3 regions of the Paenisporosarcina macmurdoensis genome follow, and region 2 is predicted to be linked to each of the others. Evidence: riboswitches for the same ligand, from Rfam matches in the RefSeq annotation. Region 2 holds a riboswitch; each other region holds the start of a gene.
What was found. A riboswitch is a leader RNA that binds a small molecule or an ion and turns the genes downstream of it on or off. The one in region 2 is predicted to bind thiamine pyrophosphate.
Positions count from the first base shown of each region.

Region 1: linked by a shared signal. The riboswitch ahead of ACFPYN_RS00350 (ABC transporter substrate-binding protein) and the one ahead of thiT (energy-coupled thiamine transporter ThiT) in region 2 are both predicted to bind thiamine pyrophosphate.
Region 3: linked by a shared signal. The riboswitch ahead of ACFPYN_RS05010 (YkoF family thiamine/hydroxymethylpyrimidine-binding protein) and the one ahead of thiT (energy-coupled thiamine transporter ThiT) in region 2 are both predicted to bind thiamine pyrophosphate.

Region 1 covers NZ_JBHSRI010000002.1:72,765-76,991, reverse strand. Annotated here, with positions in the region: gene ACFPYN_RS00360 (ABC transporter permease) at 1-685, opposite strand, end outside; gene ACFPYN_RS00355 (thiamine-binding protein) at 682-972, opposite strand; gene ACFPYN_RS00350 (ABC transporter substrate-binding protein) at 973-1,980, opposite strand; TPP riboswitch at 2,210-2,319, opposite strand; gene ACFPYN_RS00345 (hypothetical protein) at 2,490-2,990, shown strand; gene ACFPYN_RS00340 (trypsin-like peptidase domain-containing protein) at 3,261-4,227, opposite strand, start outside.
Region 2 covers NZ_JBHSRI010000003.1:46,302-50,528, forward strand. Annotated here, with positions in the region: gene ACFPYN_RS04155 (TspO/MBR family protein) at 1-37, shown strand, start outside; gene map (type I methionyl aminopeptidase) at 685-1,434, opposite strand; gene thiT (energy-coupled thiamine transporter ThiT) at 1,688-2,272, opposite strand; TPP riboswitch at 2,369-2,473, opposite strand; gene ACFPYN_RS04170 (M20 family metallopeptidase) at 2,610-3,680, shown strand; gene ACFPYN_RS04175 (DUF4870 domain-containing protein) at 3,738-4,100, shown strand; gene ACFPYN_RS04180 (hypothetical protein) at 4,156-4,227, shown strand, end outside.
Region 3 covers NZ_JBHSRI010000004.1:17,458-21,684, forward strand. Annotated here, with positions in the region: gene ACFPYN_RS05000 (ABC transporter ATP-binding protein) at 1-859, opposite strand, end outside; gene ACFPYN_RS05005 (ECF transporter S component) at 852-1,451, opposite strand; gene ACFPYN_RS05010 (YkoF family thiamine/hydroxymethylpyrimidine-binding protein) at 1,453-2,058, opposite strand; TPP riboswitch at 2,182-2,288, opposite strand; gene ACFPYN_RS05015 (DUF6366 family protein) at 2,419-2,631, opposite strand; gene ACFPYN_RS05020 (GntR family transcriptional regulator) at 2,875-3,261, shown strand; gene ACFPYN_RS05025 (DUF1648 domain-containing protein) at 3,261-4,227, shown strand, end outside.

The sequences.
Region 1 (4,227 bases), on a different contig from region 2:
AAATCATAATGAGAAATATTGCTACAAAGACACGATCTGTGCGAAATGAAGACGATGCAAGAGTCATAAAGACTCCAATTCCTTCTTTGGCACCCAGCCATTCAGAGATTACAGCTCCCATAACGCTGTAGGTAGCAGCTATTTTCAGTCCTGAAAATAGTGAAGGTAACGCATATGGCCATTCTACCTTCCAAAAAATCTGTTTTTTTGATGCGCCAGCCATTTTCATATAATGCGTAAGCTCAGCAGTCGTTTGTCGAAAACCATCCAATGCAGCAATCGTGATTGGGAAAAAACAAACCATTGTGATGACAATGATTTTTGGTAGTAACCCAAATCCAAACCATATGACCAACAATGGAGCCAACACAATGATTGGAATATTTTGTGACAAAATAATAAGTGGATAAAGTGCTTCTCTAAGCTTTGGTATACGATGTAAACTGATTGCCACAATAAGGCCAACACCACTTCCAATCAACAGCCCAATAAAAGACAGCTTAATCGTTGACACTAAATGATTACTATAAGTCGCCCAGCCTGCTATTCCTTCAGTCCATATATCAGAAGGTGCTGGCAGCAGCCACTTTGGTATGTCGAATAACCAACAGGATAGTTGCCATATTGTTAATAAAAGGATGAGGACCAATAATGGTCTCCATCCTCTCTGGAAAACTTTTCTCATCGATATTTCTCTGTCAATTTATCCATCGATACGCCGCTTGGCTGATACAAGATTTTCACTTGAGAAATAACATTTACACAGCCAGCCTCTATCATTCGCTCATTCATTTTCTCGATAATGGAGAAAATTTCTGTCAGATTACCTTCCATTGTGGTTTCAAGTGGATGCACCTCATAGCGTATTCCTGAATCCTGTATAACGGAAATGGCTTGTTCAATAAATGGAATTGAATCTTCTCCATTATTTGTTTTCGGGATGATTTGAATACTAACTAAAGAATTTATCATTTATTTATTCTCCTTTTTAGGTAAAAATTCATTTGTAAAGGCTTTTTCTACATCTAGTTTGCCTTCTAATAATCCATTTTCATTCATCCATTGTGCGTAGTTTTCCCACACCTTTTTATCTTGAATTCCCCATTGGGATGCATCATCTTGATACCTTGGAGACAGCCACTTTTGACTTGCTTTAACTAATTCTGGATCCAACTCTGGAACAGCCTTGATTAAAACTTCCGCCGCTTCTTCTGGTTGTTCCATTGCGAATGCATAACCTTGGGATGCTGCTGTTACAAAAGCACGAACGGTATCAGGATTTTCTGCTATCAACTTCTCATTCGTTATTAGAACAGGTGTATAATAATCTAGCTTATCTGAGTAATCCGTCAGATATTGCATATTCAATTTCTCTCCACGAAGTTCCGCTTCAATTCCTGTCCATGCATAATAGATCCATGCAAAGTCTACATCTCTTTTTACAGCTGTAAAGAAGTCTGTATCACCCATATTTACCATATCAACTTTTTCTACATCTGCACCTTCTTGTTTCATTAAAGAAGAAATCACTGCTTTTTCAACTGGTGCACCCCAGCCACCATATGCTTTGCCTTCATAATCTTTAGGTGAAAGTATCTCTTTTTCTGCAGGTGACGCAAAACCAGATGTATTATGTTGAATCACGGCAGCAATTGAAACAATTGGTACGTCTTGAACACGTGCTTCTGTTAAGGATTCTTGATAACCAACTCCAAATTCAGCTTTTCCCGAAGCTACTAATTGATTAGCACCAGCTTCACCTGGCATAATAATTTCTACATCAAGACCTTGTTCCTTAAAAAACCCCTTGTCTCTCGCTACATATAAGCCAGTATGATTCGTATTAGGTGTCCAATCCAAAACCACTGTTACTTTCTTCAACTTTTCGCTTGCTTCATTGGTTCCAGAACTAGCGTCGTCTGTATTGCCACAAGCTGTTAACATCATCAAAATTAGTAGGTATCCTAACCATTTTTTCATCATTTTCTCTCCCCTTTTCTAAATCTGTTGAGAGCACTAAACGATGGAACGAAAGGAGGAAACATATTTTTTAGTAAAGCCAACTTCTTTCTCACAAACGCAGAATCACACCAAATCCATCTAACTAGGTGCTAAGAGGCATGCATACTGACAAATCTCTTAAACATCTTCTATTTGAATGAAAAAAAGCGCCCTAGGTAGGTACCTAGGACGCATATCAACACAAACAAGAATGTTTAAATATGTTCCCTACGCTGGTGTTAACCAGATCAGGTTCCAAGGGTGTGTATCTTAAGGATACGGTCTCAACCAGCAACACTGGTCCCCCCACATGTTTCAATTATGAAATTCGTTTAATGCTTTATCACTATTAACAGTGACACAAATTTGTCTAAGTTTCAAGATATAAATAGAAATATAGAAATTCTAACTTGTCATTCTGCATGTCTAAAATTTTTATACATCTCTCATCAATTTCCTGTAAAATGGAAAACAAGGGAGGTATCACCATGATGAACTGGAAACTCACTTCTTTACTACTGGCTATCCTGCTCGGCATTTCTATTATGTGGAGCGTCCAACAACCTGCCAACTTTGAAAAACTACAGCTTAAACATTATTCACTCGAACATGCTCAGCTTACTCTAGTTCTTCAGAACATGATCGAGCAATACGAAGAAGACGGCAATCAAAAAGAACTCGGCGAACAGCTACTTCGATATTCTGGATTTATGTTAAACATTCGCCCAGCTGGAGAAACTGCAGCCTACCGAACGTTCGACTTTGACTATGACATCCAAAAGGTGTTATACGAAGTTCATCGGAAAGCGCGTGGCGAACAAATAAAAGAATATGACATTAATCGACTAAAAACCGCATATGAATTACTCAGAACCTTCGAGGATCTAGCACTGAATAACCTTGAACACAAAACAGTCGCTGACTACGAAAACGACTTCGACCAATTCCTTGAACATTACGAAACTAAAAAACATGATCTGTTTAAATAAAAAGATTCCACAATAAAATCGTCATAATCCTATAACAAGAAAAAGCAGTTTGAAGATAGACTTCAACTGCTTTTTTCTATAGAAGTTCCTTTATTCTTAGGTTTAGATAAACTATATTGCTGTATATCGTACCTTTGCACTGGCCGCATGAGCCAACAAGCCTGAAAACCACATACCTTCTGTGGGTCTCAATCTCCCCACTCTTGCGGCTTTCTTGTGCTAGGCGAAATTGAACTCTTTTGTTTGTTCTACAATAACAACAGCTTTTGCTCAGTCATAAATAGCTATATCTGTGATTTGATACGTACCATATTCATCGATGACGACTGAATAATCTTTCACTCTCTCATACGTCGACCATTCACCTGCTGCATTCATAAAATCAAAGACTTCGAATGTGCTAACAACTGCATAATCTTCTTCAATGACAATGTCCGTTACTTCATTTGACGTGAATTCAAACATCATGCCTTGACCTGTTACTTCGTAAATGTAGTCAGCCATCTCGGTATATGCAGTACTTTCGAATAGCAGCATGTCTTCAATGTAGTAAAAGTCTTCGTAGTAAAGAGCCATTTCATAGTTATCTCGGAAATGTACAATAAAATCAGATAATCCTACCTCTTCAAAATAATACGTGTCGTCTTCTGTAACCTCTTCAGAATCTTCTTCTACATACTCTTCCTCTTCTTCTACATACTCTTCGTAGTAAGAATCTGCCTTGGCACTTGCCTCAGGATCATACTCGTAGTCATCGTAAAATGAAAAGATACTAGCCACTTCGTTTGAAGTCATCGGTGAATCAGACCAGCTTTGGAGTAGGTCCATCATCGTATACAACGGAATGGAAAATCCAATTGATTGATCTGCTGTCAGCAAAGCGGAATTAATGCCAATTACTTTTCCTGTTTTCGCATCAAGCAGAGGTCCTCCACTGCTTCCAGGAGAAATTTGCACGTCTACTTGGTAAACATTTTCGTACTGAAAATCAGATTCAAATGATCGATCAAGCCCTGTCAAATAACCAATTGAAGCCGAATTTTCTAACCCTTGTGGACTACCGAGAGCAATAACTTCAGAACCGATTTCTGTTTCGTTGATCTCCATTTCCAGTGGTACTTCTCCTGCATAATCATCTACTTGAATTAACGCTACGTCATACTCATCGGATATTCCGATTACACGACCAGTCGTTTGTTGACCATTCACATTACGAACAACCACTTCTGTGAAACCA
Region 2 (4,227 bases):
CAATTCTAGCTCATCACCAAAAAGCGTACAAGGTTAATCATTCACTACTATTTAATTAAGAAAAACCGTGCAAAGTGCGACAGGTACTTTTAAGAAGTGTAACCATAGTAGCCTGTTAATTTTCGCTACGGTGGACGCTTTTCGCGGGCATGGCTTCAGTCTCCTCGTCACTGCAAAAACATGTGCTCCTGCGGTTACTCGTCGCAAAGATATCGGACGAATCACAGTTCGTCCAATATCTTTCCAGCGGGATCAGCGGGTCAGGTGAGACCCCGCAGATCGCGAAGTGACCGAGGAGGCTCACCGACCGCCCCGCGGAAAGCGTCCGCCTGTTTCTGCATCGCTACGCTAGCTTCGAAACATGAAAGGGCGTTGAAACGGAAATCAACAATAGTAATGAATCATCTTTTTGACCAAAGGACCTGAAACACTGGGTTTATGGAATTAAAATTATATACTTTCTTATCTTCTAAGAAAAAGCGGAAAGCGCCTTCTAGCTCGACACTGGCGCTAGAAAGATGAAAAGTGAAATCGTCTTTCTGACCCCATTAAGGTGCCCCGCGAGCTGGCGCTTGGGGCTAGACATAGCTACGCCAAGTTAAAAGGTGTAGCTTGAAAAATCTTATACTTTCTAATATTTTTAAAAAACACCAACTGCGCAATCGCTCAGTTGGTGTTTTCGTGTTAATTGATTTTTGTAATTAAAATGGGTTCGCCTTTTGTGACGATGACTGTATGCTCAATTTGTGCGACCAGAGATTTGTCTGGCGTTAAAAATGTCCAGCCGTCTCCAGATTCCACGATATGTTCCGCTTTTTCAGAAATAAACGGCTCTACTGCTAAAACCATTCCTTCTTTCAAAATAGTTGGTTCCCAAGCATCATAATAATTCAGAATATGTTGGGGCGCTTCATGAAGAGATTTACCAATCCCATGACCTGTTAAGTTCATGATGACTGTATAGCCATTAAGTTTAGCTTCGCGTTCAACAGCTTTACCGATTTGGTTTAAGCGTGCACCTGCTTTTACTTTTAACATCGCTCGATCAAAAGAGCTTTCTGCGACTTCACAAAGTTTTTCTATTTTCTTATGGCCTTCACCAACAGCGAATGAAATGCCTGTATCTGCAAAATAGCCATTAAGAGATCCAGAAACATCAATGTTGACGAGGTCACCATCTTTTATTATGCGTGAACCTGGTATTCCGTGCGCAACTTCTTCGTTTACACTAATGCAAGTGAAACCAGGAAAATCATACTCCCCTTTAGGACCTGAGATTGCTCCTGTTTCTTCAAACATACGTCCGCCAAGTTCATCAATTTCTTTTGTTGTCACACCGGGTTTCGTTGCTGCACGCATTGCGTCGCGAATCTCAGCAACGATTCTGCCTATTGTTTTTAACGACTCAAAGTCTTCAGTTGTTTTTGCAATCATATTCTTAAAATCCTTCTTTCTCAAAATATATATCCCATACTATACCATAAGAAAAGATGCTTTCCCATATGCCAGGACCATTCTGAACATTCAGGAAATCAATCTACTAGGTTGATTTATTTTATATACATTTTAACTCTTGTCTTTTAAGAGTATTAGATGATTTTCAAACGCCAGAAGACGCTTTCCGACCATTCAAGTCAGTTTATGTCCACTTGTTATCAAATGTACATGATAGCCAGTGAGCAACGCGTTACACCGTTTTATTTGGTTCAAGTAATCGTGGGGCAGCTAAGAAAAGTAATGAGCACACGAAAGCACTCAATAGAAATACTGGGATCATGTAAGTTGCATTATAAATAGTCGAGTACATAAATACATTAGCATCTTCAGCATACATGCCAAAGAAGAAAATACCGGTTATAACATGAATAACATAACGCAAGAACGAACCAATAAATACAGCAGAAACAATCGTGACTATCAATTTTCCACGTTTATTCTGTTGTGCATATTTAAAGTATTGTGATCGCACCAATCCTGCGAATCCAACTACACCATAAGCAATTAAATAATCTAGAATGACTTGCATAACTACAAAATTAAATGACAACGGGGTCACTGATATTAATCCTGAAACAATTTGCAACAGGCCAACTAGCAACCCAGTTATAACGCCGGCTAATGCCCCTCTGCGGAACGCCATTAAAACAATTGGAATCATCACTAAACTGACAGATCCCCCTTGCGGCATTTTAAAAGCAACAAAATCCAATACAAACCCCAACGCAGCAAAAATCGCAATCTCTACTAGCAGTAAAACTTTTTGATTTCTCATCTTTCTTCCTCCTTTTGCGATGTACTGCAAATCGCATGTCAGGGTGAAAAAAACCACAAAAAAACGACCTCAAGGACAGAGCCTGACGTCGTTGGAGTCGGTTTCTATCCACATCCCTGCGCAAGCATTAACTTACAGGTTCTAAGGGTTAGAACTTTTCTCGTTCACTCTCAGCCATTACAGGCTCCCCTTGTGGTACTTAACATCTAATTTTCATATTACGGGTTAATTGTACAGAAAGTGGGGAAAAGAAGCAAGAGGGTTCAGTAGTACTGTGACTTCTAGAGTCTCTATCAGTATACTGAGTATATAAAATTCAATAAGGATGTGAAGGTACATGATCGAATTGTTGAAAAATTTAGTAGCAATTAAAAGTGATACTGAGGATGGTGCAAATGAGGCACTTCGCTTTTGTTCTACATGGTTGGATCGTCATGAAATCACACATGAAATTATAGAGAATGAAGGACGATTAATGATTCACGCAGAAATAGGACAAGGTCCAACTACCATCGTTTGGAATGGCCATGTAGATGTAGTTCCTGGAAAAATCGAGCAATTTAATCCAGTTATTGATGGCGATCGCCTTTATGGTCGTGGATCAGCGGATATGAAAGCTGGCGTTGCAGCAATGATGGAAGCTTTTCGTCGCATTTCTTCAGCTAAAGAACAATTAAAACAGCGGATTGTTTTGCATATTGTAACGGATGAAGAAACAGGTGGAAGAAAAACATCAGGTCATCTCGTTGAGATTGGACGCTCGGGTGATTTTGTCATATGTGGAGAGCCCACACGTTTAAAACTAAGTGTGCAATCTAAAGGAATTTTACATGCTACTGTAACACTTTTCGGAAAGGCAGCACATGGATCCCGTCCTTGGGAAGGTACGAATGCTATTGAAGCTTCTTATGTGTTCCATGAGAAGTTAAAAACATTGCCATTCACTAAAGCAAGCAATGAATATTATGAATATCCTTCAATCAATTTGGCTAAAATTCAAGCAGGTGACCGTTATAATGTTGTACCAGATCAATGTGAAGTCAATTACGATATCCGTTTTGTACCAGGTCAAAATTGGGAAGATATTATCGAAGAAATGACGGAGCTTGCCCAATCAATTAATCCTAAAAATATCGTGAAACCTGGAGGTAAAACACCAGCAATTACGACAACTGAAGATAATCCTTTTGTTCAATCACTTGCAGTTGTAACAGCTGAAGTAACACAAAAAGATGCCGTGTTATTTGGACAGCATGGAGCCGCAGATACTCGCTATTATGCGAAGACGGGTGCTGGTGCTATTGAATTCGGCCCAAGTGGTGACGATTGGCACGGTCCTGGCGAATACGTGTTACTATCCTCTGTGGAACAATATGCAGATATTCTAACAAAACATGCATTAAGATGAAACCATTTGCATGGTGCACCGTATTAGTAGGTACTATCGTTTAGAGGAGGAGTAATTTTGGATAATCGCCGTGTATTATCCGCTTTATGTTATTTCAGTGTTTTATTTGCTCCATTTTTATTACCACTAATTGTGTACTTTATTTCACCTGATACTTTAGTAAAGCACCATGCAAAACGGTCTTTTTTATCACATTTGATTCCCGTCGCTTTAGGCGTTATAGGGTTTATTGTTTTAATGGTTAGTTCAGTAACCATGTATAGTACTATGGATTATTCGATTGCACCAACTGCGACTTCCTCTTTTGATTTCATGTCTGCAGGCATTCCTATATTGTTTATGTTGTTATATGGGATTTTGTCGATTGCTGTATTGATTTGGAACATTGTTCAAGGAATTAAAGTAATACAAGAGGTTTAGTAATTCTTACTTTCGGGAAATACACCACTATACAATAGTGATAGGAGCGATATATATGAAAATAGGTAACTTAGTTAAAACAGCTATAAAATTTGCACCAATCATTATTCCAATCGTGAAAAAAGTA
Region 3 (4,227 bases), on a different contig from region 2:
AATGAAATGAAATGTCCTTCAATAACTGTTTACCTTTCACATGTACATGTATGTTTCTAGCTGCAAAAGCTACTTCTTCTTGAATAGCCGAAACGCGTTTAGGATAGGACATGCTAGACCTTACTGGATTCACTTCGATTGGGAGGTCTCCTGATGCATGGACGTGAATGGCACGATCAAAAAAAGTTCCCCATAGATCAAGTTGGTGCTCGACGGCGATAATAGTTAATGGATATGGCCATTTCAAGGTATCGAGCCACTCCACAAATTGTTGTGCAGTTAGCGGGTCTAGATGGGCAAGTGGTTCATCGAGTAACAACACTTCTGGTTGCATGAGAATCGCGCACGCTGTTGCCACGCGTTGTTTCATTCCCCCAGAAAGAGTTTGTATGGTCGTTTTACGGAATGCTGTAAGTCCCGTCATTTCAAGAGTTTCCATGATGCGGGTCTCCATTTCTGGTCGACGAACATGCAAGTTTTCTAATGTGAAAGCCATTTCCTGTTCAACTGTGGGCATACAGAACTGTGTATCTGGATCTTGAAACACAGTAGCAATACGGTGGTTGATTTCACCAGGTGCAAAACTTGCAGCATCACGTTGCCAAAGTGTGATTGAACCTTCAAGGTCACCATCGCAATTGTCAGGATACAAGCGATTCATTAAATACAATAAGGTGCTTTTCCCGCATCCACTTGGACCATATAAAGCGACACGTTCACCAGCTCGAATGGAGAATGAAATGTTTCTGAAAACGGGAGATTCATCGTCTGGAAATTGAAAAGTAACACCTTTAAAATCAATGATTACCGGAGTTTCTTGAGTTATAACATTTGTTTTTGTGAGAAGGGAATTAACCAATAACCTCACCTTTTATCTTGTGATTTCTACCTGCATCACGAGAAATGGCATAACCACGAAGGGCCCCAGTAGCGAGTAAACCATCCGATAAATACTTACCACCTAAGCCAGCAATAACAGCTCCACTGATGACACGAAGCGTAAACATTAACACTAATAAAGATGGATCGAGAGCCGCGTAACCAGACACCAAGAAGCCATAAGCAAAACTAAAGACTGCGGAACCGACACCTGCTAAACAAAGTACCCACCAGTTATAACGCTTGTAGCCAGTTGCAGCAAATGCCGCTTCCGCACCTAGTCCCTGAACAAGTCCCGATAAAATCAAACGAGGACCAACTGCATTACCAATCATCACTTCAATCATGGCAGCCATCGTTTCTGACAACAAAGCAGCACCTGGTTTACGAATGATGTACGCACTGATAATCGAAACAATAAACCAAATTCCAAACATCCATTCATACGCAATTGGACCAATCACACCCGCCCAAATGTTACCGACTTGGACAAATAGTAAATACACGACCGCAAATACAACGGCAAACACGGACATTAAGACGACTTCTTTCAGTTTCCATGACTTCAACATGCTACGCATCTCCTTTATGAGAAGGGCTGTTGATGCTCATGTTTACAGTCATCACCAAGTGTTTATATTGGTCCGAACGAGCATGAGTGAACGATTCTTCAAGGAACGTAAATACCTGGTGGATATCGCCATGGAGTCCGCTTGCATAGTGCATCGACTCATTAAATACGCCATGTTCTTTTGCACGAGCTACTTCTGTATAAATGACCGACATATAGTCGGGGTTATTCATTGGATAGAGCGCAAACTGGGATGATACATATTGTTTGATCTCACGAATTTGAGGTTCATTTAACAAAATGTCATCTTTCTCTAAAAACACATCTCCCGCAGAATCCCCAGGACAACCAATCGAAAAGGTCCCGTTAAATGCCACATGTGCTCCAGTTTTTGCTGCATATAAAACAATCGCTCTGACTGTATCAAAGACGTGAATTTGCTTGCCGCGCATGACTGTGCTGACGTCATCCGTGTGCATCCAGACGTTTGATGTATCCGCTTCACGCAAAGCCCCTTTAATAATCTCAATAAAATTGTCTGCCATTGGATGAAGCGAAAATCGCAACCCCACTATTGGACTTGTTCCACAACTAAACACTTGTTCCATTCCCATCTCCTCCTTTTAATTGGTGTGATTAGCGAAAAAATTATCCCTAAATCACTGTTTTTGAACATAAAAATAGCCACATTCGACGTGGAATGCAGCTGTTTTGCTCAAAATAAGAGTTGGGCAAAAGTCGCCGCACTTCCTCACGCCAGTATTACCTGGATCGAGTGTTAAGGGATCGGAGCTAATGCTCTCATCTCAGCCAAAATATAGCACCCCTAGTGCAGTAATCGTATGTAGTTGTTTAAATGTTAAAGAACGGCTTCATTGTAACGCACGAAAAAGGTGTTGTAAACAAAAAGAATAAGAGCTGTAAAGTTACTAGTTAAATTATTTGACTGGTGAAACTAAGAATGAGATTTAAAATAATAATTTGTAAAGTACATATCCAACTAGTAATACAATTATTAATAATCCTGTTCCTTTCCAGCCTAAGTCACCAACTAAATCTGTTAAATTTCCATTTTCACCTCGACTGAATCCATCTCTTAATGCACCGCCCGGATTTCTTTTAAGTTCTTGTTGTCTTAATCTCTCTCTTTTTTCTTTTGGATGTTCTTGACGATTATTCAAACCAAGCACCCCCTATGAGTAATACTTCAACTAACCCGCGACGGTTGAAGTGAATACCTTCGCAATCTTATGTTTATTTTAACATAAATATCCATTTTTTATTTAAATAGTGCCATCCGTCTTCCATAATATGTAACGATTAATTCAGCTTTTCCTTAACAAAACTTGTCAAATTTCAAATTCTGTTCTATATTGTATATAACAAGTCTGTTCTAGTGTTAATAGAACAAAAGGTGGTCACATATGTTTATTGAGATTGAAGCAAATTCGGCTGTTCCGATCTATTTGCAATTGGCCCAACAAATTATTGAAGGTGTTGCGAAAGGTAGCTTGAAACCGGGTGATTCATTACCATCTGTTCGCGCATTTGCTGCAGACCTTGGGATGAACATGCATACCGTAAACAAAGCGTATCATTATTTAGAAGAGAAGGAATTTATCCGAATTGTACAGAAAAAAGGAGTATTCATTCATGAAAATGGAGTTCGAAAAGCATCTGAACTAGATCGTCTCCGCTTGAAAAAAGAATTACGTCCAATCATTGCAGAAGCACTTTGTCTACAACTGACTCAAGCTGAAATTGAGCTGTTAATAAACGAAATAACTTTAGACTTGAAGGAGGAAAAGTAATGGCCGCAATTATTTTTATTGTCATATTAATTTTCATTATTGCCATTCAAGCTTTCTTACCAAAGTTTTTAAGAGAAAGTGAGGCATTTGGGATATACATTCCCGATACTCATGTCAAAGACCAACGAATAGTACACATGAAAAACCGCTATACACAACTCATTTTAACGAGTGGAATCCTCATAATCGTGATTTTTATCGGATGGCTATGGATGTTCCGTCCTGCTGAAGAACAAATCGTCTTTTCAGGCATGGTTGCTCAAATTGGGGCGCTCATCTTTTCAATGGGACTTTATGCTAAAAATCATATCTCATTAGCTAATTGGAAGAAAAATGAAAAGTGGACGGAAGGGCAAAGTGAACGAAAAGTAGTCGACTTGCAATTTCGTGAACAACTTAAAATATTACCGAGCCTCTTCTTTATCATTCCAATGTTAATCACTCTTGGCTTAGGTGTCTTGGGGTTAAGCCAATACGATACGTTACCCAATCAGATTCCAACACATTGGGGACCAAGTGGTGAGGCAGACGCATTCGCTGAAAAAAGTTGGGGTTCGGTGAGTGCTTTGCCAATGATTACACTTTTACTCCAAGGGATGATGCTGTTCTTCAACGGTGCGATGAAACAATCAGGCGCAAAAATTCAAGTTCGACACAAGAAACGTTCACGTCAGCAACAACTCGCTTTTCGAAAATATTCAAGTTGGTTATTATTTGTCGTGACCATCACCGAAACTGTACTGATGGGGTACTTACAGCTGACAATCATCTATCCTGAAATCATGTCTGCAAGTGTGACGTTAGGCTTTACAATTGGCTATTTAGTTATCATTCTTGGGTCAGTTCTGTACTACACTGTAAAAGTAGGGCAAAGCGGTACAAGAATCGCTGTTGCAGAGCAAGATGTCAATCCTGAAAATGTCATTGATATGGATGACGATCAATACTGGAAGTTCGGTTTATTTT